DNA from 2 places in the Streptococcus himalayensis genome. Region 2 is predicted to be linked to the other one. Evidence: predicted binding sites of a transcription regulator. Region 2 holds the regulator's gene; the other holds the start of a gene.
The links. Region 2 encodes HrcA, which represses chaperone genes, less so after heat shock. Its sites were predicted from a motif close to TTAGCACTCNNNNNNNNNGAGTGCTAA; they were not measured.
Positions count from the first base shown of each region.

Region 1: the regulator HrcA is predicted to act here: its motif matches at 15,495-15,521, upstream of groES (co-chaperone GroES).

Region 1 covers NZ_CP016953.1:770,815-787,308, reverse strand. The annotation lists gene BFM96_RS03830 (ABC transporter substrate-binding protein) at 1-222, opposite strand, end outside; gene leuS (leucine--tRNA ligase) at 392-2,893, opposite strand; gene BFM96_RS03820 (hypothetical protein) at 3,138-3,482, shown strand; gene BFM96_RS03815 (M13-type metalloendopeptidase) at 3,558-5,450, opposite strand; gene BFM96_RS03810 (metal ABC transporter ATP-binding protein) at 5,672-6,397, shown strand; gene BFM96_RS03805 (metal ABC transporter permease) at 6,394-7,245, shown strand; gene BFM96_RS03800 (metal ABC transporter substrate-binding protein) at 7,256-8,185, shown strand; gene tpx (thiol peroxidase) at 8,248-8,739, shown strand; gene BFM96_RS03790 (metal-dependent transcriptional regulator) at 8,788-9,438, shown strand; partial or broken gene BFM96_RS11445 (IS66 family transposase) at 9,621-11,123, opposite strand; gene BFM96_RS03775 (IS66 family transposase) at 11,026-11,232, opposite strand; gene tnpB (IS66 family insertion sequence element accessory protein TnpB) at 11,282-11,632, opposite strand; gene BFM96_RS03765 (hypothetical protein) at 11,613-11,798, opposite strand; partial or broken gene BFM96_RS10805 (IS630 family transposase) at 12,076-13,122, opposite strand; gene groL (chaperonin GroEL) at 13,553-15,175, opposite strand; gene groES (co-chaperone GroES) at 15,189-15,473, opposite strand; gene gltX (glutamate--tRNA ligase) at 15,650-16,494, opposite strand, start outside.
Region 2 covers NZ_CP016953.1:150,256-166,749, forward strand. The annotation lists gene dnaK (molecular chaperone DnaK) at 1-1,618, opposite strand, end outside; gene grpE (nucleotide exchange factor GrpE) at 1,977-2,489, opposite strand; gene hrcA (heat-inducible transcriptional repressor HrcA) at 2,867-3,901, opposite strand; gene BFM96_RS00705 (ISL3 family transposase) at 4,169-5,425, shown strand; gene BFM96_RS00710 (DUF2207 domain-containing protein) at 5,557-7,371, shown strand; gene BFM96_RS00715 (M15 family metallopeptidase) at 7,777-8,589, opposite strand; gene BFM96_RS00720 (histidine phosphatase family protein) at 8,507-9,205, opposite strand; gene recG (ATP-dependent DNA helicase RecG) at 9,819-11,834, opposite strand; gene alr (alanine racemase) at 11,862-12,965, opposite strand; gene acpS (holo-ACP synthase) at 12,925-13,323, opposite strand; gene BFM96_RS00740 (3-deoxy-7-phosphoheptulonate synthase) at 13,413-14,441, opposite strand; gene BFM96_RS00745 (3-deoxy-7-phosphoheptulonate synthase) at 14,443-15,474, opposite strand; gene secA (preprotein translocase subunit SecA) at 15,495-16,494, opposite strand, start outside.

The DNA of each region.
Region 1 (16,494 bases), 620 kb from region 2:
ATCATTTAATCTAAACAAGGTCTCCCCTGAGCCAAAGCGAATGGTAAACCAACCATTGTAATCCGCAGCAGGGTCTAGGTTTGCAGGTAATAGGTTGTACCCAAGCGTTACTTTTTCACTGCCTTTTTGACCAGCCGCATCTGGAGCTGTCTGGGTTCCTTTAGGATTGACACAAGCGGTCAACATCAATGCCGAAACAGCTACTAACCATGTTTTTTTCATGTTCATTCCTCCTATAACATATTTATTATATATTACTATTGATTTCTTGTAAAGTGTTTTCTGAGAATTGTTAGAAAATTTTACAAAAATTAGATTTTCCTTAGATTGACGAAAAATGACTTTGAAATTCTAGCAAAAACCGCCCTGCATAGCAAGGCGATTCTGTGTTCTATTTTACAACGATATTGACTAATTTATTTGGTACGGCAATGACTTTTGCGATGTCCTTGCCAGCAATTTCTGCTTGGATTTTTTCATCTGCTAGGGCTGCTGCTTCCAATTTCTCACGAGAGAGGTCTTTGGCAACCACTAATTTGGCACGAACCTTGCCTTTGATTTGGACAACGATTTCAATCTCATCTTCCACTAGGAAGGCCTCGTCATAAACTGGCCATGGCACATAGGAAATGCCCTCATTGGAGCCAGTTAAAATCTGCCACAGTTCTTCTGCCAAATGCGGTGCAAATGGAGCGATTAATTGAACAAAGCCTTTTGCATAATCCACATAGAGTGTTTCTTCTTTGTTGGCACTATTGACAAAAATCATGAGTTGGGCAATCGCCGTATTAAACTTGAGAGTCTCAATCTGCTCGGTCACGGCTTTCACCGTTTCATGGTAAACCTTGTCCAAGTTGCCATTATTTTCTGCTACAATATCTTTTGAAGTTAGCAGGCGGTAGACACGGTCAAGGAATTTCCGACTGCCTTCTAAGCCTTCTTCACTCCAAGCAATCGAAGCGTCAAGCGGTCCCATAAACATTTCATAGACACGAAGGGTATCGGCTCCATATTGTGCCACCACGTCATCTGGATTGACAACGTTTTTGAGGGATTTAGACATCTTGGCAGGAGCTTGTTCCAGTTCTTCTCCTGTTTCAATGTTGAAGAATGAACCGTCCCGTTTTTCCACCTTATCAGTCGCCACAAGAGCTCCACGACCATCTCGGTAGCTTGTTCCTAAAATCATCCCTTGGTTAAAGAGCTTTTGGAACGGCTCCTTGGTTGGTACGACACCAAGGTCATAGAGGAATTTATGCCAAAAACGTGCGTAGAGGAGGTGAAGCACTGCATGCTCTGCACCACCAATATAGATATCTACTGGCAACCAAGCCTTTAGCAAGTCTTCATCTGCCAGTTTTTCTGTATTGTGCGGATCAATGTAGCGGAGGTAATACCAGCTTGAACCTGCCCATTGCGGCATGGTATTGGTCTCACGACGGCCTTTAACACCATCTTCACGTACTACTTCAAGCCAATCTGTCAAGTTAGCAAGTGGACTTTCTCCTGTACCAGACGGCTTAATGTCGCTTGTTTTTGGCAAGACAAGTGGCAAGTCACTTTCTGGAATAGCTGTTGACGTTCCATCTTCCCAATGAATAATCGGAATTGGCTCTCCCCAGTAACGCTGACGACTAAAGAGCCAGTCTCGCAAGCGATAGGTCACTTTTTCCTCACCAACACCTGCTTCTTCTAGCCAAGAAACGATTTTTTCAATCGCTTCTGCCTTATTCAATCCATTCAGAAAATCAGAATTGAGGTGTAGACCGTCTTCTGTATAGGCAGCTTCTGTGACATCCCCACCTTCAATGACTGCTACAATCGGCAATCCAAAGGTTTTGGCAAATTCCCAGTCACGACTATCATGCGCAGGTACTGCCATCACCGCACCTGTCCCATAGCTGGCTAGCACATAGTCCGCAATCCAGATTGGAATTTCTTGACCATTGACTGGATTGATCGCATAGGCACCTGTCCAGACACCTGTTTTTTCTTTGGCAAGATCCGTCCGAGCAAGGTCTGATTTGAGACTTGCTTGGTGCTTGTAGTCTGCAACGACTGGAGCCTGTTCAGCTGTCGTAATCAGGTCTACCAGTTCATGCTCAGGTGCAAGAACCGCAAAGGTTGCACCAAAAAGAGTATCTGGACGAGTGGTAAAGACAGTGAAAGTCTGATCCGTACCTTTAATGGTAAAGGTCACATTTGCTCCTGTTGATTTTCCAATCCAGTTACGCTGCATATCTTTAATGGACTCTGGCCAGTCCAAATCTTCCAAGTCGGTCAAAAGGCGCTCTGCATAGGCTGTAATTTTTAGCATCCATTGGCGCATGGGTTTTCGAACGACAGGATAGCCCCCACGCTCAGAAGTCCCATCAGGCAAGACTTCTTCATTGGCAATAGCCGTTCCCAACTCTTCAACCCAGTTAACAGGCACTTCAGCCTCGTAAGCCAAGCCTTTTTCGTACAATTTCGTGAAAATCCATTGGGTCCACTTGTAGTAACCTGGATCTGTTGTATTGACCTCACGATCCCAATCGTAGGAAAAGCCAAGCGCATTGATTTGGCGTTTGAAATTGGCAATATTTTGTGCCGTAAATTCTGCTGGATCATTTCCTGTATCCATAGCGTATTGCTCAGCAGGTAGACCGAAAGCATCCCACCCCATTGGGTGAAGGACATTGTAGCCTTGGGCACGCTTATAGCGGCTTAAAATGTCTGTGGCTGTATAGCCTTCTGGGTGGCCAACGTGAAGACCAGCTCCACTCGGATACGGAAACATATCAAGGGCATAGAAATTTGGTTTTTCTTTATCTGTACCTGTCTTAAAGGTATGGTGTTCTGCCCAGTATTTTTGCCACTTAGGCTCAATCGCTCCATGATTGTAAAAACTCATAGCTATTTCTCTCCAATTTTGTATGATATTCCTATTATACCATTTTGTAGAGCATTTGCGATAGGAGACGAGAGATAAAATTCAGGATTTTCTTGATTTCCACTCTTGAAAGCGATATACTAAAGAGAAAAGTGTCCTGCTATAAAGTTGCCCGGCCACGTTGACTACCATCTCCTCTCACCGACATCTCAACCTTTACTTTTCTAGCCAGTAGCTACTTTTAAAAGCCAAGGAGACTATCACCATGAAAAAAGAATTGTTTTACTATTGGGAACACTTCTGCCTGCTAAACGCCTTGTTATGTGGAGCTCTTGCCCTAACCATGCTCATCTTTCCACATATACAGCCAACCTTGCATTTCTCACCTTTCGTTAATTTCTTTACTTTTCCGCTAGTTCTCAACCGCAAAATGAAAACCAAGCTCCGCTATCGTTTCTTCATCGCTATCAGCCTGATTTTCATTTTAGAGCCAATTTGGGACGTCATCTCAGCAGAACCCATTCAGCCAACCCCACTCATTTATTTCCTGTCCAGTCTCGCATTGAGCTTACTTGCTCTGGGAAATTATCTCTATCTAAAACGAAGCTAGGCAAATAGTAAAAACGCATACAATCAGTGTCTTCTAGAACTTGATTGTATGCATTTTTGCTATTTAAAGATGTTTTTACCAAATAACCACGCGGTCTTCTGGTTTACGCCACATGCGGTCTTCTTCTGTCACTTCAAAGGTTTCAAAGAATTCTGCGAAGTTTGGTACTTGGAGATTGACACGCAATTTAGCAGGTCCGTGAACGTCAACACTTGCCAACAACTGCATATACTCTGTCCGTGCCTTCATGCGCCAGATACGCCCCCAGTTAGTGAAGAATTCTTCTGATGAGAAATCCTCATCGCGTTTTGCAGCCTCGAGTGCTGCGGCAAGTCCGCCCAGGTCTGCCACATTTTCAGATACTGTCAATTTCCCATTCACCTTAGCCCCATAAGAATCTTGTCCCTCAAAAAGATCGACGACTTTTTGCGTTTTTTCTTTGAAGGCTGCATAATCTTCCTCAGTCCACCAGTTTTTCAAGCTCCCATTTTCATCAAAGGAAGCCCCATTGGTATCAAAAGCATGCGAAATTTCGTGGGCAATCACTGCACCAATTCCGCCATAGTTTTCAGAGGACGTTTGCTCCAATGAATAGAAAGGTGCTTGTAAAATGGCTGCTGGAAAGACGATTTTGTTTTGCTGTGGACTGTAGTAGGCATTGACCATGTGGGCTGGCATACCCCATTCACTATCGTCCACAGGCTGATTCCATTTGCTCCATGAATACTTGATAGATAACTCTTTCAAGAACTGGGCATTTTCAAGGAGAGAAAGATTCTCATCAATAACCTTGTCATAATATCGCTCTGGCAATTTCTCAGGGTAACCGATATAGGGTTTGATGACTCCAAGTTTGACAATGGCTTGTCGCTTGGTTTCTTCTGTCAACCAATCATTGGCTGCCAAACGCTCTTTATAAACCTCAATCATGGTAGCAACCTTGTGCTCCACATCAGCTTTGGCTTCCGGTGAGAATTTTTCTCCTGCATACCATAAGCCCAAGGCTTGGTCAAACGGAGCTTGAGCCAAATAAAAAGCTGCTTTTTCCTTATTTTGTGCCTCTGGCGTACCTGATAAGGCGCGCACATAAGCTCCTGACAAGACCCTGATTTCATCTGTCACGTAAGCTGTTACCGAACCAACTGCATTGACAAGCAAGCTCGCTTTTAAATATTCCCAATTCTCTTCGCAGTAAAAATCCTTGGCAACTTCCCAGAAACGAGGATTTTCCACAATAATCTTGTCTGGGACTTGACCAATGACCTGCCTAAAGAAACTGTCTAACGGAAGCGTTGGAACAAGTGCTGCAAAATCCGTAAATGCATAGGGATGATAGAGTTTGAAATACTCCGCCTTGTCTTCGTTTGAAAGAACGATTTTTGCCACACGCGCGTCCAACTCTTCCACTTTATCTAATAAATCCGTAATTTCTTCCTCTGAAAAGTCAAATTTGCGAAGCACATCTGTCTCTGACTGACGCCAAAGAGCCAATAACTCTGCTTTTTGTGGGTGATCTTCTGCATAGTAGGTCGTATCTGGTAAGATCGTGCCTGGCTCACCTGCCCATAGGACATTGGTCTTAGCATCCATGAAGTCAGGTGCAATGCCAAACGGCAGACCATTTGGTTTTCCAGCCAATTCAAATGCAGCCATTTTTTCCACAAAGTCTGCAAAAGACTGGAGATTTTTGTACTCTTCAATTAAGGGAAGGGCTGGAGTAATCCCAAGTGCTTCTCTTTTTTCATGGTCTGCTGCTAAGCGGTGGTATTTGATAAAGTTTTGAAGCACGCTGTCTTCAGGCACTTCTTCACCTTTTAACCACTTGGCTGTTGTTGACAGCATCAAGTCCTCAATCTCATCATGCAAATCGATAAAACCACCTGTTACAGGCTTGTCATTCGGAATAACGGCTGTTTCTGCCCAACTACCATTAATCGCTTCATAAAAATCATCTTGTAACCGTACCATGTGTTACCTCTTTTCTTTTTTCTATCTATTATGATAGCAAAAAGCAGGAAAATTTGCAGATATTTCCTCACATTTTACCTGATTTGCACCCAAAAAGCAGAAAATGCTTACATACCTCACTTTCTGCCTGTTAAAATTGAAAAAAATGTTATTTTTCTTAAAAATTAACTTGACTTAATTTTTAAATTAAGGTATATTAAAAAATATACGAGGTATGAATGATGATCGAAATAGAACAACTTAGTGTCCGCTACCATCAGGTCTTAGCGCTGGACACAATCAATTTACGGATCCAAGGTCCGACTATTACTGGAATTTTAGGGCCAAATGGAGCGGGGAAATCAACTTTATTGAAGGCCATGCTCCATATTATTGACCATGACGGAAAAACCATTCTAAACGGCAAGGATATTCGGAAGCAGCGTGGCAAAATTGCCTATGTTGAGCAGAAAGCTGCGATTGACTTTACCTTTCCGATTACCGTCAAAGAATGTGTATCACTAGGTCTTTATCCTAAAATTACATTTTTTGAACGCCTGAAAGCAAGCCACTGGAAAAAGGTCGAAACAGCTCTTGATTTAGTTGGCTTAAAAGAGTACGCCGACCGTCAAATTAGTGAGCTTTCTGGGGGGCAATTCCAACGCGTTCTCATCGCACGTTGCTTGGTGCAAGAGGCAGATTACATCTTTCTAGATGAACCCTTCATAGGAATTGATTCTGTCAGCGAAGAAATTATTATGAAAACGCTTCAACAACTCAAGGCAGACGGAAAAACCATTTTGATTGTCCACCATGACTTGGACAAGGTCAAACACTATTTTGACCACGTGCTTCTTCTAAACCGTAAACTCATTGCCTTTGGAGAAACAGAGACTACCTTCACCAAGAAGAATCTCCAAGTAGCCTATGGCAACCATGTGATACTAATGGAGGATGAAGCAAAATGATTCAAGAATTTATCGATGGCTTGCATAGCTTTCACTTTCTGCAAAATGCGATGATAACAGCCATTGTTATTGGTATTGTCGCTGGAGCGGTTGGTTGTTTTATTATCTTACGGGGCTTGTCGCTCATGGGAGATGCGATTTCTCATGCCGTTTTACCAGGCGTTGCCCTTTCTTATATCTTAGGCATTAACTTTTTCATCGGTGCGATAGCCTTTGGCCTTCTCGCATCGGTCATGATTACGTATATCAAGGGAAATAGTATTATCAAGAGCGATACCGCTATCGGGATTACCTTCTCAGCTTTTTTGGCTCTAGGGGTCATTCTCATCGGTGTCGCCAATAGCTCGACTGATTTATTCCATATTTTATTTGGGAATATCTTGGCCGTACAAGATGTGGATAAATGGATTACAATTGGCGTCGCCATTGTCGTTCTTCTAATCATTCTCATCTTCTTTAAGCCACTCTTGATAACCTCTTTTGACCCCTTACTTGCAAAGTCCATGGGCATGCCTGTTAATGCATACCATTATTTGCTCATGATTTTGCTGACCTTGGTTTCGGTCACAGCCATGCAAAGTGTCGGAACCATTCTCATTGTCGCCATGCTGATTACTCCAGCCGCTACTGCTTATCTCTATGCAAATAGTCTTAAAACCATGATTTTCCTATCCTCCACCTTGGGAGCCCTTGCTTCTATTGTTGGACTCTTTATCGGATATAGTTTTAATATTGCCGCAGGTTCCAGTATCGTGCTGACTTCAGCCACTTTCTTTTTGATAAGCTTTCTCTTTGCCCCAAAACAGGGAATCTTGATACGCTCTATCAAAAAGTCGTCTCATTCATAAGGAGAACAGAATGAAAAAACTCTCTATCTTAGCCCTTGCAATCTTTGCAATTTTTGGGCTTGCAGCTTGCTCAAGCAGTAGCAACAAAACAACTGAACACGGCAAATTAAAGGTTGTCACCACTAATTCCATCATTGCCGATATGACCAAAAATATCGCAGGTGATAAAATTGATTTGCACAGTATCGTACCTGTCGGGCAAGACCCACACGAATACGAACCCTTGCCTGAAGATGTGAAAAAGACATCACAAGCAGACCTTATTTTCTACAACGGTATTAACCTTGAAACCGGTGGAAATGCTTGGTTCACAAAATTAGTCCAAAATGCTAAGAAAACAGAAAACAAAGATTATTTTGCTGTGAGTGATGGCATTGAAGTCATCTACCTTGAAGGACAAAATGAAAAAGGCAAGGAAGACCCACATGCTTGGTTGAACCTAGAAAACGGGATGATGTATGCCCAAAATATTGCCAAACAATTGATTGCCAAAGACCCTGACAACAAGGAAACCTACGAGAAAAACTTAGCTGCCTATCTTGAAAAACTCAGCACTCTCGACAAGGAAGCAAAAGAAAAATTCAACAACATTCCTGCTGAAAAGAAAATGATTGTCACTAGTGAAGGTTGTTTCAAATACTTCTCTAAAGCTTACCAAGTCCCATCTGCTTACATTTGGGAAATCAATACGGAAGAAGAAGGCACTCCTGACCAAATCAAGAGTTTAGTAGAAAAACTACGCCAAACTAAGGTTTCTTCCCTATTTGTTGAAAGCAGTGTCGATGATCGTCCAATGAAAACTGTCTCAAAAGATACTAATATCCCGATTTATGAAAAAATCTTCACAGACTCTATCGCTGAAGAAGGGGAAGAAGGAGACAGCTACTACGCCATGATGAAATGGAATTTGGACAAAATCGCAGAAGGCTTAGCAAAATAAAAAACAAATCATTCGCAATGTTGTCAAAATTTTCCTACAATAGAAAGAAAAAGGAGTATCCTATGACAACTTTTCTCGGACAACCAGTTACCTTTGCAACCCAGCAACTACAAGTCGGCGACACTGCTCTTGACTTTACTCTGATTAACCCAGAATTGGAAAAAATTTCCTTATCTGACTTTGCAGGCAAGAAAAAAGTCTTGAGCATTGTCCCTTCGATTGATACAGGGATTTGCTCCACTCAAACACGCCGCTTTAATCAAGAGCTATCTGAAAAGGAAGATACGGTCGTGATTACCATTTCCATGGATCTACCTTTTGCCCAAAAACGTTGGTGTGGTGCTGCAGGCTTGGACAAGGCTGTGCTTTTATCGGATTATTTCGACCATTCTTTTGGAGAAACCTATGGCCTTCTTATGAATGAATGGCACCTCTTGGCCCGCGCCATCCTCGTCCTAGACGAAAACAACAAGATTACCTATGTCGAGTATCTGGAAAATATCAATTCAGAGCCCAACTACGAGGCTGCACTGCATGCCCTTCAACAACTTTAGGAAAGGAAACACTCTTTTCTAAAGAATTATCCACAGGAAGAGAGACAGATGACCCCAAATAAAGAAGACTACCTAAAATGCATTTATGAGATTAGTGTTCATACAGCTAAGATTACCAATAAAGAAATCGCTGCTCGGATGCAAGTTTCCCCTCCAGCTGTGACCGAAATGGTCAAACGCATGATTGAAGAAGGCTTGATCATCAAAGACAGCAAGGCCGGCTATCTCATGACCAACTTAGGTCTTCGCTTGGTGTCTGATCTCTACCGTAAACACCGCTTGATTGAGGTTTTTCTGCTGGATAAGCTCGGTTACACAACCGACCAAATCCACGATGAGGCCGAAGTCTTAGAGCACACCATCTCCGACCTTTTTGTCGAACGACTGAATCAATTTCTTGATTATCCTACCATGTGCCCACATGGGGGAACGATCCCAGAAAAAGGAAGCATTTTAGTAGAGCAATATGCCCAAACGCTTGATGCTGCACGCCAAATAGGAACCTATCAATTGACACGGGTTCACGATGAATTCGAGCTACTTCGTTACCTTGAAAAACAAGATTTGAAACTCGGAGACACTATCCTTTTGACACAATATGATCCCTTCACCGAGCTTTATTCTATCCAAACGGGTGAAAAGGAGTTACAAATCAGCAGCAACATTGCCAAGCAACTTTACGTTGAAAAAATTGACTAGCAAAAAGCTGGGATAAAAGTCCAATTCTACAAATCAAAAACGAACAAAGGAAGAGTTAAAATCTTAAAACTCTCTCTTTGTTCGCTTTTTTGTATATATTATTAGTAAAAGATAGTAACCGCCCAATAACCAGATATATTGAAAAAGTTCCAAAGTCTTGCTTGACTCTGGAACTTTTTCTATTTGCAGTTATTCTGAATTTTTTCAGCCCACGGTAAATAAGCCTCTAGAACTTCCTTTTTGGCGAGTGACTCCTCGTTTGGAAGATGTTCTAGAAGATAAGTGATGTATTTCTCTGAATCAAGACCATGCCTCTTAGCTGTTTCCAATAAACTCAGAATGATAGCTGTTGACTTGGCTCCCTCAAAACTTTGAGAAAACAGCCAATTTTTCCGTCCAATGACCAAGGACTTAATGGCCCGTTCTGCTACATTATTGGATAGAACCAAGCGACCATCTTGAAGAACTGCCTTGAATAGTTCCTCATACTTAAGGCTATACTCTATCGCACGACCAAGTTTTGATCCAGGTAAAATAGATTGATTGCGGCACCAGTTGAAGAACTCGTCCATCAAAGGGGCTAACTCTGCCTGGCGTTTATGTAGTCGCTCTTCAGTAGAGAGGTCAACCCAGTCATTCTCCAAGGCAAATAAGCGGTCGCAATAGGCTAATCCCTTGGCACCCAAGGAAGTCTTGTCTGCCTTTTTAGGAGTGGCCTCGAAGAACTTTCTTCTGACATGAGCCCAACAACCAACTAGCTGAGCTTTGTCTAACTGTCTATAGGCACTCAGCGGTTCGCAGTTAACCAAGCTTATCCTCACTTCGTTCCTCAAGCTTGGACTGCTATCGCATAGGCAGAACTAAGGAACTGAAGTTCCAAGTTACTGCCGTAACATGTCACAATGGACATAGCCATTATAGTCTCTAAGAAACTCCTTCACAACCAAGCCACTCCGCCCTTTATCGTGATGATAAAGAGTGATTCCCTGTTCTTCATGCTTGCCAGACAGGAAGGTCCAATAATAGGTCAACTGGCTATCATTTTCCAAGACCCTGTAAGAAGTCTCATCCGCATGGAGAACAGGCTGTTCTAGTAATTTCTCGTGCAGAAGGTCATAAATCGGCTCGAAATAATACTGACTAGACTTGATGTGCCAGTTGGCGATTTCCTTCCGTGTGATTGGCAAGCCAAGCTTGTTCCAATCCTCTTCCTGGCGGTAGTTCGGTACCTTGAGATTGAATTTCTGGTGAATGGTGTGGGCAATAATGGAGGCTGACCCCAAGCTATGGGCCAAAGGAGCCTTAGGAACAGGAGTCTTGATAATCTTATCGTTAAAATTCTTCTCGCTACAGTTCTGGCACTTGTAAGCGTGTTGGACATGGTCAATCCGCTTCAATTGTGCAGGGATGAAGACCAATTCTTGCCGTTGGACGGTTGAGCCAATCTCTGTCAACTGACCGTGACAGTCTGGACAAGTGCAGTCTTCGCCTTTTAGTTCATGATGAACCATCTCTGGAGTAAACTGACTGAAAACAGCCTGACGAACTCCCTTAGTTTTCTTGCGTTGATAGGTAATCGTTTCTGTATCACCTGGGTAAGTCAGCGTCTTCTTCAGGTAGGCTTTCCTCACCGAATAAGCTGAGCTGACCAGTTTGATGCACAACCTTTTCTGATGACTTGCCATAGAGCTTTTGTGTCAGATAAGCCACCTGTTCACGAAGGAGGGTCAACTCATTGGTCAGGTTATCAATTGTAGAAGCCTGTTGTTTAATAATGGCTAATAACTCTTCCATAGTTTTGCCCTCCAGTTTTCTTTATTATACCGAAAAGAAAGCCATGATTTCAATAGAAATCACGACTTTTTGTAGATTTTATTTTAGGGCTTATCGAAAATCCCTTCATCAGCCAGTCTACTTGCTCGGAAGTGAGGGCTTTGACCTCATGTTCATCATTAGGCCAAGTGAGTTTGCCGTTTTCAAATCGCTTGTAAAGCAACCAGAAACCTTGTCCATCCCAATAAAGGGCCTTGAAACGGTCTTTGCGACCACCACAGAAAAGAAAAACTTGACCAGAAAAGGAATCTAATTCAAATTGACGTTTAACAAGATAAGCCAGCGAATCAATCCCTTGACGCATATCGGTTTTGCCACAAACCAGATAGACCTGCCCTAAATCACTGAGTTGAATGGTCATAGAGCAATACCTTATCTAAAATAGTTTCCAGTGTTTCTTTATGAAGAGATTGGAACAAGCTTAGTTCAACTTTTCCAATACGCATTTTCATTACCAGATCATTTCTGGATTTATGAGGAAATCGACGAGATTGTGGTGTTTTCAAGGGAATAATAGGTTGTGACATCAAAATAGCCTCCAGTTCTGTTTTCTGATAACAGTATACTAGAGGCGTGGAAAATATCATAGACACCTGGTTATGGGGCGGTTACAAAAGATACGATATGAAATTATAGAATTTCTAACGTGAAAATCTTTTTACCCCAAACTCACCCATCCCATTTCCTCTATATCTTTTTATTTTTACAACAAAAATATATTTACAAATCAAATTAAATAGGGTGTGTTTTCAGTAAATGAACTGATCTGTGATCGAAGGAATTTACATCTAAAGTATCTAATACTCATTTAACATCAAAATCTGAAAAGAGCCAATTTCTATGAACAATGGGTTTTAACACAGACCAATGCAGACATTGAATCACCTCTTGCAGCTTGTTAATGACATCGTCTAGCGTCTTAAAGGCCTTATTCTTGAAACCTCTCTTACGAATCTCAGCCCAGACTTGTTCAATGGGATTCATCTCAGGCGTATAAGGTGGAATGAACTCAAAGCCAATGTTGGTAGGTTTCTCTAACGTTCGTGATTTATGCCATACGGCGTTATCCATCACGAGTAAGATATAGTCATTAGGGTAGGCTTGAGACAGTTGTCTTAAAAATTCATTCATCCAATCGGTGTTACATCCCCCAGCAATGATAAAGAAAGATTCCCCTGTATGGGCATCGACAGCTCCATAGCAGTAGCGATATTCTCGAATATAGTGGCTGTGAACATGAGGTCGTACTCCTTTTGGCACCCAAGACTTCCCAATTTTACTAATCCGTCCGAATCCTGCTTCATCTTGATACATGAGTCTGACCTTCTGGTAACCTCTACTATTTTTAAAGCGCTTTCTCGTCTTCTTGAAGGTAGATTTTATTTTTAGACGCCAAAATCGTTTTGGCATCTGCTTTTTTAGGGTGTTCAGGTCCTGGTGTTACTTTGCGCCAACCGTGACGCTTCAACAGTGCATAAAACCCTTCTCGCGTTGTTTGTTTCCCAATTTTAGTTTGGTAAGCCTCGTGCATTTCTGCAATAGTGACAAATTGTCCTGAAGCACTACCAACAAACTGTTCTTCTAAGAATGCTTTTTCTTCTTCGTAAGTAAGATAAGAACGATGACGACCCCCTCGTGCATCATGGGTAAGGGCAGAGAGGCCTTCTTGTTCATATTTTTTCACCAAACGCCAAATCGTATCATGAGATAAACCGATTAAGTCAGAAATGGCCTTGTAGGTCAACTTTTGAGAGCGTAAATAGACCGCTTGAATCCGTTTGTGATAGGCAGAGAGGTGTTTACCTTGAGAGCTGATTTGAGTTCTGTGATTTGTTCTTGTGTAGCGTTCATAGGACTATTATACATCAGAATTTGATTTTTGTTAAGTATAAGAAAGTCGCATTACGCCATTCTAGCTTCCGTTCTATCCGTAAGCAATACTTTATAAACATCAACATCTGACTAGGCAATGAAACCGCAGGTAGAACTAGAGTGTAGCAAGGTGAGTTAATACTCAATGAAAATCAAAGTTAGCATTTTTACTACTCTCTTAGATGGTTCAGACATAAGCCACTTATTTTTTTATTACTGTCTATTCCATGTACTGAAAGAGTATCCTATTTAACTCATTTAGTCCTCTGCATTTTAAGACTAAAATAAATATCTTCAGATAAAATGACTATTTTTGAAATTAAATAAGTATAACAACGTCAGACTTTGATTTTTGATAAGTATTAGTATGCAAAAACTCTCGCAGAATAGCTTCTACGAGAGTTGATTATTACATCATACCGCCCATCATGCTTGGGTCCATTGCTGGAGCTGGAGCAGCTGGTTCTGGTTTGTTTGCGACAACTGCTTCTGTTGTCAAGATAAGGCTGGCAACGCTGGCTGCATTTTGAAGGGCAGAACGCGTTACTTTAACGGGGTCAATAATCCCTGCTTCAATCATGTTGACCCACTCGCCTGTTGCTGCATTAAAGCCTGTTCCAGCTTCTGAATGCTTCAAGCGGTCAATCACGATAGAGCCTTCAAAACCTGCATTCAAAGCAATTTGACGAACTGGCTCTTCCAAAGCTCGAAGGACAATATTGCGTCCTGTCGCTTCATCACCTTCCACCTCAAGGCTCGCTACAGCATCAATAACATTGACAAAGGCTGTTCCACCACCGGCTACAATTCCTTCTTCAACAGCTGCACGAGTGGCATTGAGAGCATCTTCAATGCGGAGTTTCATTTCTTTCAACTCAGTCTCTGTCGCAGCACCGACTTTAATGACTGCCACACCACCTGACAATTTCGCCAAGCGTTCTTGTAATTTCTCACGGTCAAAATCAGAGGTTGTTGTTTCGATTTGTGCTTTGATGATGCCGATACGGTTGCGAATCGTTGTCGCATCGCCCGCACCTTCTACAATAACGGTTGTGTCTTTATCAACTGTTACTTTAGAAGCCTGACCAAGTGCTTCAATGGTTGCGTCTTTCAATTCAAGACCTAAATCATCAGTGATAACTGTACCACCTGTCAAGATTGCAATATCTTCCAGCATAGCCTTGCGACGGTCACCAAATCCTGGTGCTTTTACAGCTACAACATTGAAAGTTCCACGAATCTTATTCAAGACAAGGGTCGGAAGAGCTTCGCCGTCCACATCATCTGCGATAATCAAGAGCGGACGGCTCGTTTGGAGAATGCTTTCCAACAATGGCAAGATTTCTTGAATATTTGAAATCTTCTTATCTGTAATTAAGATATATGGATTATCAAGGTCTGCCACCATTTTTTCATTATCAGTCACCATGTATTGAGACAAATAACCGCGGTCAAATTGCATACCTTCTACGACATCCAGCTCTGTTTCCATCCCTTTGGACTCTTCAATGGTGATAACGCCATCTTTGCCCACTTTTTCCATGGCTTCACTGATGTATTCACCCACTTTTTCGCTACGAGAAGATACAGCCGCAACTTGGGCAATGGCTTCTTTATTGGCAACAGGAACTGAATTCGCTTTAAGAGCTTCTACAGCTGCACTGACCGCCACTTCAATCCCACGGCGAATACCGATTGGATTTGCACCTGCGGTCACGTTTTTAATCCCTTCACGGACAATTGCCTGAGTTAAAACTGTTGCAGTGGTTGTTCCGTCACCAGCGATATCATTGGTTTTAGAGGCTACTTCGGATACCAATTTAGCACCCATATTTTCAAAATGGTCTTCCAGTTCGATTTCCTTGGCAATAGTCACACCGTCATTGGTGATAAGGGGTGAACCAAATGCTTTTTCAAGCACGACATTACGACCCTTTGGTCCCAAGGTTACTTTGACTGTATCTGCTAAAATATCAACTCCACGCACCATGCTCGTGCGGGCATCTGATGAAAATTTAATCTCTTTTGCCATCTTTTTCCCTTTCTTACTCTACAATTGCTAAAATTTCTGCCTCGCGAACGAGCAAGACCTTCTCTTCGCCATCTTTGACTTCAATTCCTGCGTGGTCTTCAAGGACAACCTTGTCCCCAGCTTTGACACTTGATGGGACTAATTCGCCCGTTAAGGTACGGATCCCTTGTCCTACTGCAAGGACTTCAGCAACCTTAGTCGCCTCACGGCTATTTCCCGCAAGGACGAAGCCTCCAACAGTTTGTTCTTCTTTTTCTGCTACTTTTACGACCACATGATCGTTCAATGGTTTTAGCATATCTTACCTCCAAGAATTCGTTTAGCACTCTTTCTAGGTGAGTGCTAATTTCTATGGTTTTATTATATCATTTGGTCAAAAATAGTCAAGAGAATTCGCTTACTTTTTTCGAAAATCCGTCCCAAGACCGACAATAGGCAAACAAGCCTAGAATTGATTTCTAGACTTGCATCTGTTTATTTTCCAATAGCTGCCAGCATATTGTCCAAATGCTGGATTGATTTTTCACGACCGAGTAGATAAATGGTATCTGGCAGTTCTGGTCCGTGCATCTCGCCTGAAACAGCGATACGGATTGGCATAAAGAGGTTTTTCCCCTTGATACCTGTTTCCTTTTGAACCGCTTTGATTTGTGGGAAGATGTTTTCAGATTTGAAGTCTTCCTCGGTCATGGCTTCTAATTTTTCCTTGAAAGCTGTCAGAACTGTCGGTACGGTTTCTCCTGCCATGACTTCTTTTTCAGCCTCTGTCAAAGCTGGAAAATCTTCAAAGAAAAGATCGGTCAATGGCACAATTTCATCAGCTGCCTTCATTTGTGGTTTGTATAATTCCACCAATTTTTCAGCCTTATCTGTCAAACGACCTGCCTCTGCCAAGAATGGTTTAGCCAGTTCAAAAATCGTTGCAAAATCGGCATTCTTGATGTAGTCATTGCTCATCCAGTCCAGTTTCTTTTGGTCAAAGGCTGCTGGAGACTTGCTGAGACGGTTTTCATCAAAGAGCTGAATCAATTCCTCACGAGAGAAGATTTCATCCTCTCCACCAGGATTCCAACCAAGAAGGGCAATAAAGTTAAAGACAGCTTCTGGTAGGTAGCCTTTCTTGCGGTAATCTTCGATAAACTGAAGCGTATTGGTATCACGCTTAGACAACTTTTTACCCGTTTCAGAATTGATAATTAAAGTCATGTGACCAAATGCTGGTGCTTCCCAGCCAAGGGCCTCATAGACCATGAGCTGTTTAGGGGTATTGGCAATATGGTCATCCCCACGGATAACGTGGGAAATCGCCATCAAGTGAT
Region 2 (16,494 bases):
CAAGAGCTGCTTGTGCCGCATCACGTTCTGCGTCAAAGCCTTTGCCTTCTGTTTCTTTGATTGTTTTTTCAGTCGCAAAGATTGCTTGGTCAACTTCATTACGAAGGTCAACTTCTTCTTTACGTTTTTTATCTGCTTCTGCGTTTGCTTCTGCATCTTTCATCATGCGGTCAATTTCTTCATCTGTCAAACCTGAATTTGATTGAATAACGATGGTTTGCTCTTTTTGCGTTCCAAGGTCTTTGGCTTTAACAGATACGATACCGTTTTTGTCAATATCAAAAGTTACTTCGATTTGAGGAATACCACGAGGTGCAGCTGGAATATCTGTCAATTGGAAACGACCAAGTGTCTTGTTGTCCGCTGCCATTGGACGCTCACCTTGAAGAACGTGAATATCTACCGCTGGTTGATTGTCTGCTGCCGTTGAGAAGACTTGTGATTTAGAAGTTGGAATGGTTGTGTTGCGGTCAATGAGTTTTGTAAAGACACCACCCATTGTTTCGATACCAAGTGACAATGGTGTTACGTCAAGAAGGACAACATCTTTAACATCACCAGAGATAACCCCACCTTGGATTGCAGCACCCATAGCAACAACTTCGTCTGGGTTTACAGATTTGTTTGGCTCTTTACCAGTTTCAGCTTTCACCGCTTCAACAACCGCTGGAATACGTGTTGAACCACCTACAAGGATAACCTCGTCAATTTCTGAGATAGAAAGTCCTGCGTCAGACAAAGCACGGCGAACTGGCTCTTTTGTGCGTTCTACAAGGTCACGTGTCAAATCATCAAATTTCGCACGAGTAAGCGTCATTTCCAAGTGTAGAGGTCCTGCTTCTCCTGCAGTGATAAATGGCAAGCTGATTTGAGTTGAAGTGACACCTGAAAGGTCTTTCTTAGCTTTTTCAGCCGCATCTTTCAAACGTTGCACAGCCATTTTATCTGCTGACAAGTCAATGCCGTTTTCTTTCTTGAACTCTGTAACCATGTGGTCGATGATTTTTTGGTCAAAGTCATCTCCACCAAGTTTGTTATCCCCAGCGGTCGCAAGAACATCAAAGACACCGTCACCTAACTCAAGGATTGAAACGTCAAATGTTCCTCCACCAAGGTCAAATACCAAGATTTTTTCTTCTTTGTCTGTCTTGTCAAGACCGTAAGCAAGAGCCGCTGCTGTTGGCTCGTTAACGATACGTTCTACTTCAAGACCCGCAATTTTACCAGCGTCTTTTGTTGCTTGACGTTGTGCATCGTTGAAGTAAGCTGGGACTGTAATAACTGCTTTGGTTACTTTTTCACCAAGATATTCTTCTGCATAGCCTTTCAAGTATTGAAGAATCATCGCAGAGATTTCTTGTGGTGTGTATTCTTTGCCATTTGCAGCAACTTTTTCAGCAGTTCCCATTTTGGATTTGATGGAGATAATCGTATCTGGATTTGTTACAGCTTGGCGTTTTGCTGCATCACCAACGATGATTTCACCATTTTTGAATGATACAACAGATGGAGTTGTACGATTTCCTTCTGGGTTTGCAATGATTTTACTTTCTGTTCCTTCGAGAACAGCAACTGCAGAGTTTGTAGTTCCTAAGTCAATACCAATAATTTTAGACATAATATAAGATACCAAGAACGCCGAGAACGCGACAAGAATTTTAGGAAATCAACGATGTGTGCTGGCACACGAGGCGATTTATCTACATTCCGAGCTTTCCGTTCGGGTTCCATTCCTTTCCTAATGTTTTTTTCTATTTTACTTTAGTGATCAATTTACAAATAGTTTACGGACATCTCGGTCCAGAATAGTCCTATTTTTTACCCAGCCATAACTAGCCTGTCATTTGTTTTAGACCTAGGCAATGCGGTATACATCAACTAGGCTAGATAGTTTTCTTTTAATCTAGGCAAGGCGCTGGCGGCTATACTGAGGTATGCCGATGCGACTTAACGACGAGTAAAAGGAAAATAGCAGACTAGTTGTACACGACTACCATAGCAGGTCGCAACACCCTCTCATGCAGTTTATAGCCTTTCTGGAAGACTTGTGCAATCGTATCAACTGGATGTTCGTCATCCGCTGGCATGGTTTGGATGGCCATGTGGAAGTTAGGGTCAAATGCCCCGTCCACTGCTACTTCTTCAATCCCTTCATCCTTCAGTGCTTGAATTAGGCTTTCTTGAACCATTTCAAGACCTTTTTTTACATCATCTGTTAGTCCTTCTACGGCTAACGCACGCTCGAGGTTATCAAGCGACGGCAAAATTGCCTTAGCTAAATCCTGACTGCGATAGCGTTGCAAGGTTTGACGTTCTTCGTTGCTACGGCGTTGGATATTTTGCATTTCGGCTACTGCTCGTAGATACTTGTTTTCAAAGTCCTCAGCACGTTCATTCGCAAGTTCTAATTCCGACTTTTCTTGAGTTGCTTCTTCTTGGACAACTTCTTCTGTCCCTTCCACTTCCTCAAGCTGTTCTTCTTTTTTCATTTCTTCGGTCACACGAAACCTCCTTTTTATTCATTTCAACTATTCTCTAAGATCTTTGTGTATTGTCCTTACTTTTTAACGCTCTCATGTTTTGGAGAACTGAGTTCGAGCTAAAAGTTTGGCTCCCTTTAGGGATAGCTGGCCTTGTAAGCACGGCTCACTACGTCAATCTCCTAGTTTTCTATAGCTGTTGCGGGCTTAGCCCGCTTTACAGATATGGATGCCCTTAGGGTATATTCCAACTTTTTTTAACGCTCTCACATCTTAATAAACTGAACTCGGGCTAAAATCTCGGAAAAAAGACAAACACTCCTAGAAGCCTCAGCTTCTTCGTCGTATTTCCTATTTTTCATTCGATTTTTTCACGCCCTCGTATCTTAATGCACCTCGTAATGGTTACTACTTAAGTAACGATAGAAGTCGGTTAACTTCATCATGAGAACTCGGTTCACGAGATTGATAAGACTCATCATGCGGTTGTAATCCACATTGATTGGACCGATGACAGCTAAGATTCCAAATCCACGATAAGGGATGAGAAACTTGGTTGTCACTACGGTCAGATGAGCAAGCGATGGTTCTCGACTGTCTGCCACCTTGACACTCTGCATTTCATCTTCAGCTAGATTGCTCCGCATTTCAAGGGCTACTTTTTGCGGAAATTCAAAGAACTGGTAAGCCCCAATATCCGCAAAATCAAGCAAGCGAATCTTTCCAGCCGTCACCACATTCTCGGTAAAAAGATCTGAGAAAATGTGTTCAAATAGATGCAAGACATTATCTGTCGTGACAAAATGCCGCTGGATAATCTGCGGAATTTCGGTCCTGAGTTTGTAATGAATATCTAGTACCGTTTTCCCCAGCAATCGTTCTAAGACCAGATTTCTGACTTCCCTTAAATCTTCACGGAGAAAATTCTTAGGAATGGCAAATTGTCTGGTCAGCGTTTTTGACTCATCTAAGGTCATCACAGCCAAAGCTGCATGCTGACTGAGAATGACGATGTCAAACGCTGTGAGTTTCTGCTGACTAGGTTCAACATCAAGCACCGCCACCGTACAGGACGTTAAATCCGACAAGATGGTCGCGGCTGTCTGCAAAATGTCATCCAGTCGGAAAAATTCTTGATCGAAACTCCTGACAACCTGATACATATCTTCTTCAGCTAGACTATCAAAGGTTAGGGAATGCTCCACAAAGTATTTGAAACCTTCTACACTAGGCATTCGACCACTCGAGGTATGAGCTTTTTCAAGCAATCCTTTTTTCTCTAGAGCCGCCATTTCATTTCGAATGGTAGCACTACTTGAAGAAATACTGTCTTGGAGAGCTTTTGACCCGACTGGCTCGTGCGTTTTCGTAAAGATTTCAACGATCAAATTTAGAATTTCATGTTGGCGTTCTGTTACCAAAACCTCACCTCCATTCGGAATTCTAGCATTAGCACTCTTGTCCCCCGAGTGCTAACTTATGATTCTATTATACACCGATTATTCTTAAAGTCAAGGGAAAAAACCAAAAAATTAGCACTCTTTTGTCTGGAGTGCTAAAAATCGGCTCTATAATATCTGTAGTGGGTAAATCCACTGTAGAGATTATGGAGCCTTTTTCAGTGTAGAAAAAAAGTCCCATATGACCTATAATGAAAAGCGATAAAACCATCATTTAGAAAGACTCATATGGAACAACTAAATCTTATCACAAATTTTCTCAAAATGAAAGACAAAAATATCACGATCACTAATGAATGCGACATGGGAACTCACTTAGAACTCCACGGTCACTTGGATTACACAGCCCCTAAATGCTCTTCCTGCAAGGGACAAATGGCTAAGTACGACTTCCAGAAAGCCTCTAAAATCCCCTACTTAGAAACTGCTGGCTACCCGCTACTTATCCGCCTTCGAAAGCGTCGTTTCAAGTGCAAAGACTGTGGGAAAATAGCGGTCGCTGAAACTCCTATTGTTAAGAAGAACCATCAAATCTCTGTCGCTGTCAACCAGAAAATCGCACAATTACTCATCGAAAAGCAAGCAATGACACATATCGCACACAGACTCTCCATTTCAACATCTACAGTTATTCGAAAACTCAATGAGTTTAAGTTTGAAACGGATTGGGCTAAGCTTCCAGAAGTCATGTCCTGGGATGAGTATGCCTTCAAGAAAGGGAAAATGAGCTTTATCGCTCAAGATTTTGACACAAATAACATCATCGCTATCCTTGATGGAAGAACGCAAGCAACCATCCGAAATCACTTTCTGAGATACCCTAGACAGGTCAGAAACCGCGTTAAATTCATCACTATGGACATGTTTAGCCCTTACTATCAACTAGCCAAACAACTTTTTCCTCATGCTAAAATCGTGCTTGATCGTTTCCACGTTGTGCAACATCTCAGCCGTGCTATGAACCGTGTCCGCATACAAATCATGAATCAATTCGATAGAAAATCCCAGGAATACCGTGTCTTAAAACGCTACTGGAAACTGGTACAACAAGATAGCCGTAAACTCAGTGATAAACGGTTTTATCGCCCTACATTTCGCATGCATTTGACCAATAAGGAAATCTTAGACAAGCTCCTATCCTACTCAGATGAGTTACGACAACATTATGAACTCTATCAACTTCTTTTATTCCATTTCCAAGAGAAGAACTCAGATCATTTCTTTGACCTAATTGAACAAGAAATAGCCACTGTTAACCCTATTTTCCAGACGGTATTTAAGACGTTTCTAAAGGATAAGGACAAGGTTTTAAACGCCTTGGAATTGCCTTATTCCAACGCTAAATTGGAAGCTACCAATAATCTTATCAAAGTCATTAAACGAAATGCCTTTGGTTTCAGGAACTTTGAAAACTTCAAAAAGCGGATTTTGATTGCCTTAAACATCAAAAAAGAGAAGACCAAGTTGGTCCTCTCTAGATGTTAGCTGACATCTACCCACTACAGTTGACAAAGAGCCTAAAAATCAGTCTCAAGTCTGAGCTGTTATTTCCTATAATAATCTAGATTTTTTGAAATTTTAGAGTATAATAGAAGATAAAAAGGGGGGAATGTCTCATGAAAAAATGGTTATTCAGCTGTGTCTTTCTACTAATCCTCTTTGCAATCCCTTCTGTTTTGGCAGAAGATTTACAAGTGAGCGACTACAATATCGATGTCTCTGTACAAAAAAATGGAGACCTAGTTGTCAGCGAAGAGATGACATTTCAAGCAAATAGGCAATATAACGGCGTCTACTATCAGCTAGACAAGCAAGAAACCAAGGGCAAATACACTCAGGTGACCGATGTTTCTGCTGCCGAAAAAACAGCTCAAGGTGAGCAAACCTTGAGTCAATCTGATAGCCAGCAGGAGCAAACCTATCAGCTTTCAGATACAGGTTCCTACTTGAAATTCAAACTTTTTTTACCTCTTAACAACAATAGTCGAACCGTCCTGCTTCGCTACACCCTTAAGCAAAGCGTCATTAACTACCTTGACGCTGCAGAAATCAACCGAAAATTTGTCGGACAAGGTTGGGAGATTGACCAAAAAAATATCCGAATTCATATTCGTTTTCCTGAAGCTCTGTCAGCTGAACACTTAAAAGCCTGGGGACATGCCAGCGATGAAGGACAAGTGACGATTGACCCTGATTATAAAGGAGTGACCTTTACAAGTCCCCACAATCAAGCAGGAGATTTCATTGAGGCAAGGGTTCTTTTTTCACCAGACCTAACAGCTGACAATCCCAATCAGGTATCAACTCAAGCATGGGATCGGATTACCAGTGAAGAAGGAAAGCGAGCTTATGAAACGTTACGACACCAAAAAGAAATTGAAGAAGAGAAAAAACAAGCCCGTATCCTCTCCATCGGACTGTTTCCAGTCCTAGGGGCAATCTTATTAGGAGTTTATCCCTTCGTCCACAAGCCTTACAAAAGATGGGAAGAAAAAATTCCACTCGTTCCTGAACATCTCTTTGAGATTCCACGAGATCTCTCTCCTGCAGTCGTGAATGTGGCTATCTTTCATCGACTAGACGGAGCAGACCTCGGAGCGACACTCCTTGATTTGGTTCGGAAGAAAAAAGTAGCTTTAGAGGCTCTGAGCAAGGACTATGGTTTTACCCTCCTTTCAAAAGAAGGGCTGCTCGCCCACGAAGACGTGCTCGTCTCCTTCCTCTTTGATACCATCAGCAGCGATAATAGTTGGCTTACACTAAATCAAATCAAGCGATACGCCAAAAAACATCCAAACAAATATGTCAACCATCTTCAACAATTTAAAACCGCTGCAAGCAATCAAGCTCCAAGTTATTCTGACAAAAACACACGTTTCTCCACAAGTTATACCTGGATTTCTAGTGTCATTGCTATCCTTGCACTTTTCATCAGCATTTGGACCTTGGATCTCTCGGCTGACTTTATTCCGTATACCATCGGAATTTCCGTGCTAGTGTGTGGAATTCTTCTATCCAATCGGCTCTTTCATCATCTTTTTCTCAAACGACGATCACAAAAAGAGGAATACGAATATCGTCAATGGAAGGCATTTCGGAAAATGCTCATAGACATTAGTCGTCTGGATCAGGCAGACATCGAATCCGTCATCATCTGGGACCATATTCTGGTCTATGCCGTATCACTCGGCGTTGCCAAAGAGGTCATCCAGCGCTTGAAACAGGTCTTCCCAGAAGGTCTTCCAACAACGAATTTCAATGCCGATTACCAGTCCTTTATCTACAATACCGCCTTTCTCAATCAGTTTAACCATTCCTTCCAGCAATCCTATCAAGCAGCCACCTCCATCAATACCAGTGGTAGCGGCGGTGGATTTAGTGGTGGTTCTTCTGGTGGATTTGGCGGAGGCTCTGGTGGTGGTGGATTCTAAACAAATCTAGGACAAACAGTCAAAACCGCACCCTAAAGTTAGACTACTGGCTAACGAACGGGCGCGGTTCTTTTTGGATTTATACGCTAGAAAAATAGGCTCATACTCATCCAAAATCAAAGTTAGCATTTTTGCGACTTTCTTAGATGGTTCGAACGCAAACTAGCTATTTTTTATGCCTGTGCTTTTCATCTGCTAAAAAATCATTCTATTAGACTTACTTAAACTGTTTCATTTTTAAACAAAGATAAGCATGCATACATCTGATGTGACCCTCAAAAGTCAGACCAAAATCTAACAATAGAGAGGTCGGTACAATCGAATAGCTATTTTTGAAATTACATGAGTATCATTGTCAACTGTAGTGTATTGACAATGAGCTAAAAAACGCCAGAATTCTGACGTTTACTGACCTGCTTTTTTCAAAAGCTCGATATATTCTTCTAAGACTAGCTGGTGGTCAACGATGTAGCGAGCTGACTCCTTCCCCACATAGCGGTAATGCCAATTCTCAAAGTCCACTCCAGTAATCTCGCTCTTATCCTTCGGATAGCGCAAAATAAAGCCATAATCTGGAGCCAAGGCCGAAATCTGTTCTGCCAATTCGTCCGATTGACCACTTGGTACACTAATATCCAAAGCCAAGCCTGTCTGATGTTCACTGGCACCAGGGACTTGAATTTGGTGACGCACCAATGCTTCCGCCTCTTCACGAGAAAGTCCTTCTAATTCAGCGGCTTCAACCGCTTCATTGTACAATTCTGTCTGGTTTTCTTTACTTCGATAGCCAGAAATCAAGGTTTCCTCTGGTTCAATCTGCCGAATAGCAGCTAGGAAATCTTTCGTTGCCTGCTCAATCCGACTATCTAGTTCAATATCCTCAACGGTAGCTAGTTTGGGAGGATTGACTTCTGTTGGGTAGGTACGATTGACCAAAATCAAATTCCAGTCAGAACTTGATACCGTCGGAAGAGAATCTGGTTGCTGACTGGCTACTTGCTGCATTTCCGGTTCTACTTTTGAAGCTTTCTTTTCACCAAATGAGGGTAACCAAGCAGGATTAAAGAAAAACACCATGGCAATCAAAGTTAGCAAGAAGAGACCTGAGAAAAATGGTAGCAATCGTCTGATATAGTTACTCACCGAATTCCTCCAATACTTTAGCTCCCTCTTTCCGATAAGACATGTCTCCAATACGGTCAATCTGAAAGACCCCATTTTCATAGTCAATCACTGTCACACTGCCATTGTCAAGCCCTAGCCCTCGAGGCGTGCTGCGGTCAATCAACCAAGCAAAGGTTCCAATGGTCATTCCATGACTCACAACGAGGGCATTGCCACCACCTTGAGCCTCCATTTCCTGTGCAATAGCTGTAAAGCCTTCGAGAATGCGGCTGCTAAGCTTCTCCCAAGATTCTGCCCATCCAGCTGTATCTACTTCCACCAGCCCTTCAGCCAATTCTGGATAACTTAATTGGTGGACATGCTCAACATTGAAAACGCGTGGAATTAAGCCCATAAATAACTCGCCATCATAGGCACCGTCAAAGCTCCCAAAACACCATTCACGAATTCGTTTGTCGTGTTGGTACGGGATTTTCCCATTTAACCCCAGCTCACTCAAGGCAATCCCCATAGTTTGAATGGTTCGTCCGCTATCGCTCGAATAAGCCCTCTCAAACGTCAAACCCGCTTTACGAAGTCCAATTCCTAATTCGTGAATTCCTCGCTCCCCCTCAGCTGTCAAGGGAGTATCACTCCAGCCTTGTGCACGCCCAATCGTATTAAACATTGTTTTTCCATGACGCACTAGGTATAATCTTGTTTTCCCCATTTTATATCCTTTCTACTTTACCATTCATCCGTCCTCTACTAGGAGAAACACCCTATTTCGTACCAATCGCTGTCTGATTACAGAAGCCAACCTTCTCAGGCTAAGAAGATTCCCTTGGATTGATTATTCTAGAAGTTTCCTCTGACTAATCAATCTAATACTCTATAACAATCAACATCTGACTAGCTTTCACAATTGAGAATTGTGGAAGGTGATAGACAAAACTAACGTAGCTTGTATCCTAAAAACCACAGGTAGAACTGGAGTTCAGAAAGGTGAGTTAACAACGTCAGGTGTTGATTGTTGACGAGTACAAAGAGGACTAATCCTCTCTATTATACCACAGTTCCTATGACTTAGCTGTTTTTATTGCCGTAAAAAAAGAATAAGACGCTCCTGCTTTATCTTATTCTTTTTATCTTTTTGTAAAATGGATTTCCTGGACAGCTAAACTACTAACTGCCGTACTTTTGCTTGGTTTGTGTTTGTTTTGAAAATCGCTTGTTATAGTTTACTTTGATGGTCTTGGTCATAGGAACTTCCTCCTCTTTCTTACTAGCTCTATGATACGCCCAAAACCTTAAAGCTGACTTAGAATTTTCTTACAGAAATCTTAATCCAAATGTTCCTTTTTCTCCAAATTCAGGGCTAAAATCTGCCAATCTGCCTGCTCCTGCCAATTAGGTTCAGAGACAATCTGTGCAGAGACTCGCCTTGCTTCTTCTAAGATTGGATAGTCTTCCACCAGATTAGCAACTTGGAATTCTGGAATTCCTGATTGGCGAGTGCCAAAGATTTCACCAGACCCCCGCATTTTCAAATCCTCTTCAGCCAAAACAAAGCCATTGGTCGTCTCTGTCATGATTTTCATGCGTTTTTGACCTGATTCCGTCTTAGGATTGGCTACTAAGATTGCATAGGATTGCTTGTCCCCACGACCTACGCGACCACGCAGCTGATGGAGCTGGCTTAGTCCAAAGCGGTCAGCATCCATAATCATCATCACCGTAGCATTAGGTACATTCACCCCCACTTCGATCACCGTCGTAGAAACCAAAAGATCTGTCTTTTTCTCCTTGAAATCCTGCATAATACGCTCCTTGTCCTCACTTTTCATCTTACCGTGAAGCAGAGCAATGCGTGCACGGTCTGAAAAATAGGCTTTTAATTCCTCTTCCAAGGCCAGAGCATTTTTCAAATCCAAGGCTTCTGATTCTTCAATCAAAGGAGAAATGACATAAGCTTGAGAACCTTTCTGGAGCTCTTTTAAGAGCCAGTCCAAAACAACTGGCAGCTGCTCATGCTTGACCCAACGGGTGACAATGGGCTTGCGTCCAGCTGGCAGCTGATCAATCACGGAGACATCCATATCTCCAAAAGCTGTAATAGCTAAGGTTCGCGGAATAGGTGTCGCTGTCATCATCAAAACATCTGGATTTTGGCCCTTTTCCCGTAAAATCCGACGTTGACCAACCCCAAATCGGTGCTGCTCATCGATGATAATCAACCCCAGCTTGGCATAATCTACTCCTTCTTGAATGAGGGCATGGGTTCCCACGATGAACTCCGCCTCGCCTGAAGCAATAGCAGCTAGCCGTTCACGCTTTTCCGCCACCCTCATACTCCCTGTCAACAAGACAAGATTCAGCTCGGGAAACAATTCTTTTAAACTTTCCGCATGTTGTTCTGCCAAGATTTCCGTAGGCACCATAAGGGCTGATTGAAAGCCCGCTGTATGAGCCGCATACATGCTAAGGGCTGCAACCACTGTCTTGCCACTCCCCACATCTCCTTGCAGAAGGCGATTCATATGAGAAGACGACCTCATATCTCCCAAAATCTCTGCCAAGCTCTTTTCCTGAGCCTCTGTTAAAGAAAAGGGCAGACTGGCCTTTTTCTCCTTGAGGGACTGCTCATCCCACAGCATGCTAAGGCCATTGCCCTCGTCCTTGGTTTGGGATTTCAAGACTTGTAACTGCATTTGAAAATACAGCAACTCTTCAAATTTAACGCGCCGAACGGCCTGCTTATATTCTGCTAAATCTTTGGGAAAATGCATGGCCCGCACAGCCTGACTACGCTCCATTAGTTGGTAGCGTTGTAGTAAAACCGTTGGCAGATTTTCTTCTAAAAGCAAATCCAAGCCCTCATCAAAAGCTATCTTAATCACTTTTACCAGACTGGCTTGACTAACGCCTTGCACCACTCGGTACACTGGCTGCAAATCATCCTCCACCTGCGCTAAGACCTTCATCCCTGTTAGGCTTGCTTTTTTCTTGTCCCATTTTCCAAAGACGGCGATGGTCTGACCCAGCTCGATCTTATCAACCAGATAGGGTTGGTTGAAAAAATTGACAGCCAGAACCACCTCTCCTTGCTTGATTGAAAAACGAAGACGATTTCGTTTAAATCCATAATACTGGACATTGGCAGGGGTCGCAACCTCACCAGCAATCACAGCCTTTTCTCCATCCTCAAGCTCCAAGACATTTTTTGTTTGAAAATCTTCATAGCGAAAAGGAAAATAGAGCAACAAATCCAGCAAACTTGCAATGCCTAATTTTAAGTATTTTTCGGCTGATTTAGGCCCCACTCCAGGAAGTACTGTCAAGGGCTGGTGTAAATTCATCAGATAGTCTCCTTTCCTTTACGATTTTTAAGGATATAGCCGAGGAATTCGATCACTCAGTAAGCACACCACTTCATAGTTAATCGTACCTCGATAAACTGCCACATCTGTCGCTGATACTTCCTTGCCATGACTACTGCCAATCAAAACCACCTTTGTTCCCAGTGGATAGGGCTTTTTCAAGGCAATGGTGATTTGATCCATTGACACCCGACCGACAATCGGACACCGCTCTCCCTCAACTAAAACCGCAAATCCCTGCATATCGCGGGTCCATCCATCTGCATAACCAATCGGTAAAGTAGCAATCCATTCTTCTTCCATGGCCTCATAGGTCGCCCCGTAGCCGATACAAGCTCCCTTTGGAACAGCCTTGACATGGACAATTTCTGTCTCCAACTGCAAAGCAGGTCGCAACTCATACGGCAAGGACAGAACCTCTCCACTTGGATTTAAACCGTAGAGAACCACTCCTAAACGAACTGCATTAAAAATCGTTTCTTGGTGCCACAAACTGGTCGCTGAATTACTAGCGTGGATCAAAAGAGGACAATCCTCCACTTCTGCAAGAATTTCCTTAAAGGTGTTCAATTGCTGATAAAAGTAACTTTCATCGCGTTCATCCGCTGTCGCAAAATGAGTGAAAATCCCTTCTACCAAGCTCCCTGCCTCTGTCAAACTTGCAATTGATTGATTGATATCGCTCGCATTTCTAAAGCCAATCCGCCCCATCCCTGAATCAACCTTGATATGGACACGCAATCCTGTGAGCTCTTGTCCCGTTTGCTTCAGTCGTTCTAGCCACTCTAGGCTCGCAACCGTTAGTACGATATTTTCTCTCAAAGCTAGATCAACAACTTGCACATCCGATACGCCTAAAACGAGCATATCTTGGGTGATGCCTGCATTTCGTAATTCCAAGGCTTCATCAATATTAGAGATGCAAAATCCATCCACTTGTGGTAGCAGAGCACGAGCCACTTGGACTGCACCGTGACCATAAGCATTGGCTTTGACAACCGCCCACTTTTCTACCTCTTGCGGCAAGTGGTATGCTACTTGTTCCAAATTATAGGTAATCGCTGATAAATCAATTACCGCCCTCGTTGGTCTGTGTGGACTTTTTTTCATCCTTTTCCTCCAAAATCACACTTGCAGTCACCAGATTTCCGGCATGGCTAATGGATACCCAGATAGTTCCTTCAAAGGGAGACTGGGTAAAGATTGGTGCCCCCATCTGATTGTTTAAAATTTCTAAATCCTGAAAACTTAGCTGGCGTGTCACTAGCCCCGTTCCCCAAGCCTTGCTAAACGCTTCTTTGGCAGCCCAACGCCCCGCTAAATATTCAAATTTTCGTTTGCCAGAAAGCTGGCTGAACCGTTCTTTTTCACGGTTGGTCAAAACCTTATCCACAAATCGAACATTTCGCTCATATGCCTTCTGAATCGAGGAAATTTCCTCGATGTCAATACCGTGTCCTCTTATCATCGTTTCAAAAAAAGAGCGGAACTCCCGATGATGATTCACCTGAGTACCACCCCAATATCCCTTTCAAGGGGTGACGCAAGCCCACCCTATTACTTTACCGTTTGGTAGATTTCCATAATCAACTGTTCCGTATTGTCCCAACCTAAGCAAGGGTCCGTAATGGACTTCCCAAATACCTCTGGCTGATCTTGGCGTCCATCTTCCAAGTAAGACTCAATCATGAAACCACGAACGGCTTGTTTAATTTTCGGATTCCAATCTCGATTGATCAAAACCTGACGGATAATTCGAACTTGCTCTAGATATTGCTTACCAGAATTATCATGGTTGGTATCAATGATAATGAATGGATTTTCCAGTTCCATTTTCTCATAGCGTTCAATGGCGTCCAGAAGATTTTCATAATAGAAATTCGGAACATTTTTGCCGTATTCATTGGTAGCTCCTCGTAAAATGATATGGGTCAATGGATTTCCACAGGTTTCCACTTCCTGAGCATGGTAGAGAAAACTCTGCTTGTTTTGTGCTGCATAAACAGCATTAAACATCACTCCCATATTGCCTGAGGTTGGATTTTTCATTCCCACTGGAGCATCAATTCCTGATGCCACAAAGCGGTGCTCTTGGTCTTCAACCGAACGTGCACCAATCGCATGGTAGCTGACCAAATCATCTACCAAAACAAGATTGGACGGATAGAGCATCTCATCTGCCGTCGTAAGACCTGTCTCTGTGATGACACGATAATGGAGCTGACGAACTGCTAAAATACCATTGATTAAACTCGGTGCTTTAGACGTATCTGGCTGATGAACTAGCCCTTTATAGCCATCCCCATTGGTCCGAGGTTTTGCCGTATAAACCCGCATCACCATAAAAATTTTATCTTTCACCTTCTCTTGAAGATCCGCAAGGCGCTTAGCGTATTCCAACACAGCCTCTTCATTATCGGATGAGCAGGGACCAATGACCAAGAGAATACGCTCATCTTCTCCACGGATAATCGCTGCTAGCTCCTCGTCACGTGCCTCCTTTTTAGCAAGGGCATCCGCTGACAATTGGCTAACTGATTTAATTTCCTCTATATCAATTTGTTGACCTTTTTCAATAAATACCATATTACTTCCCTAATGTTTCATAAATTTCACGTACCAACTGTTCCGTATGATCCCAGCCGAGACAAGGATCAGTGATTGATTTTCCAAATACATCTGGCTCATCTTGACGACCATCTTCTAAATAAGATTCAATCATAAATCCTCGAACATAGCGATGGATTTTCTCATTCCAAGCTCGGTTAATCAAGGTTTGACGGACAATTCTCACTTGCTCCAAATACTGTTTTCCTGAATTATCATGGTTGGTATCAATGATAATAAAAGGATTCTCCAAGCCCATCTTCTCATACTGGGCGATAGTGTCTAATAAATTATCATAGTAGTAATTTGGAACATTTTTTCCATACTCATTGATAGCACCACGCAAAATTGCATGAGCGTATGGATTTCCAGAAGTTTCTACCTCTGTATTTCCAAACAGGAAACTCTGTTTATTCTGCGCTGCATAAATGCCATTAAACATGACAGTTAAATTCCCAGACGTAGGATTTTTAAGCCCCGTAACCAAGTCTGCCCCACTCGCTACAAAACGATGTTGCTGATCTTCCACCGAACGAGCTCCCACTGCCATGTAAGAAATCAAATCATCCACCAAGGGTAGATTTTCTGGATAGAGCATTTCATCTGCTGTCGTCATGCCCGTCTCTGTGATGACACGATAATGGAGCTTACGAACAGCTTTAATCCCATTGATCAGACTCGGCGCAGCCGTTGCATTGGGCTGGTGAATTAAGCCTTTATAACCATCACCATTGGTTCGTGGCTTAGCCGTATAAACACGCATGACCATAAATATACGGTCTTTAACCGTTTCTTGAAGAGCTGCCAAACGTTTAGCGTATTCTAATACAGCTTCTTCGTTGTCTGATGAGCAGGGACCGATGACCAATAAAATTCGGTCATCTTCCCCACGAATAATGGCATTTAATGCAGCATCTCGTTCTTCTTTTCGTTGCAAAGAAGCCCCCTCAAGCTTATAGTTGCTTCGTACTTCTTTTACATTGATTGGCTGACTTAAGGCTTTAAATGTCATACTCTCTCCTGTATTGTAGCTTAGTTTCTCCGTCCGTGACAATTTTTGAACTTCTTACCAGAACCGCATGGGCACAATTCATTCCGGCGGATACTTTCAATTTTCACATCTTCTGGCAACATCGTATGTTGGGCGGCAATATTTCTGGTTGCCGTTGTGCTAATTTGGTGCTCTGCCCGTGGACGCTCTTGTTCATGAATTTGCGCCTTCATCATCAATCGTGTGACATCAAACTCGATGGAGCCAATCATGTCGTTAAACATACGGAAACCTTCAGATTGATATTCGACGATTGGGTTATTTTGGGCATAGCCACGCAAGCCAACGGAACTTCTCAATTGATCAAGAGCATCAATATGATCTGTCCATTTAGCATCAACCACACGTAAAATCAAGACTTTTTGGAATTCCTTAACAGCATCCTCATCTCGAAGTTTCGCAATCTGACTATCATAAACTTCGAGAGCACGCTCAAATAATTCTTCTTTGATTTGCTTGTCTGATAGACCTTTTAAATCTTCCTCACTAATCGAATCCTCAGGCAGGAGATTCATCTTAGCAAAATTAAGAATGGCTTCTAGCTTTTCTGCCTTATCCACATGATTATTCATATCCACCGTACGATTGATGGTCCGTTTAATCATGCCATGAATTTCAGGAGCTAAATCGCGGTCTGCCGTGATAACATCATACCGTTCTGCATAGATGATTTCACGTTGCTCACGCATGACATCATCGTATTGAAGGACTTGTTTACGCGTGTCATAGTTGTTTCCTTCGACGCGTTTTTGAGCACCTTCGACCTGACGTGTCAACATTTTCGACTTAATAACGGATTCTTCTTCGCTCAAATTCATACGATCTAAAACAGCCTTAATTCGCTCAGAACCAAAACGTTTCATCAAATCATCTTCTAAGGACAGGTAGAATTGTGATTCCCCTGGATCCCCTTGCCGACCAGAACGTCCACGGAGCTGATTGTCAATCCGACGGCTTTCGTGGCGCTCTGTTCCGATGACA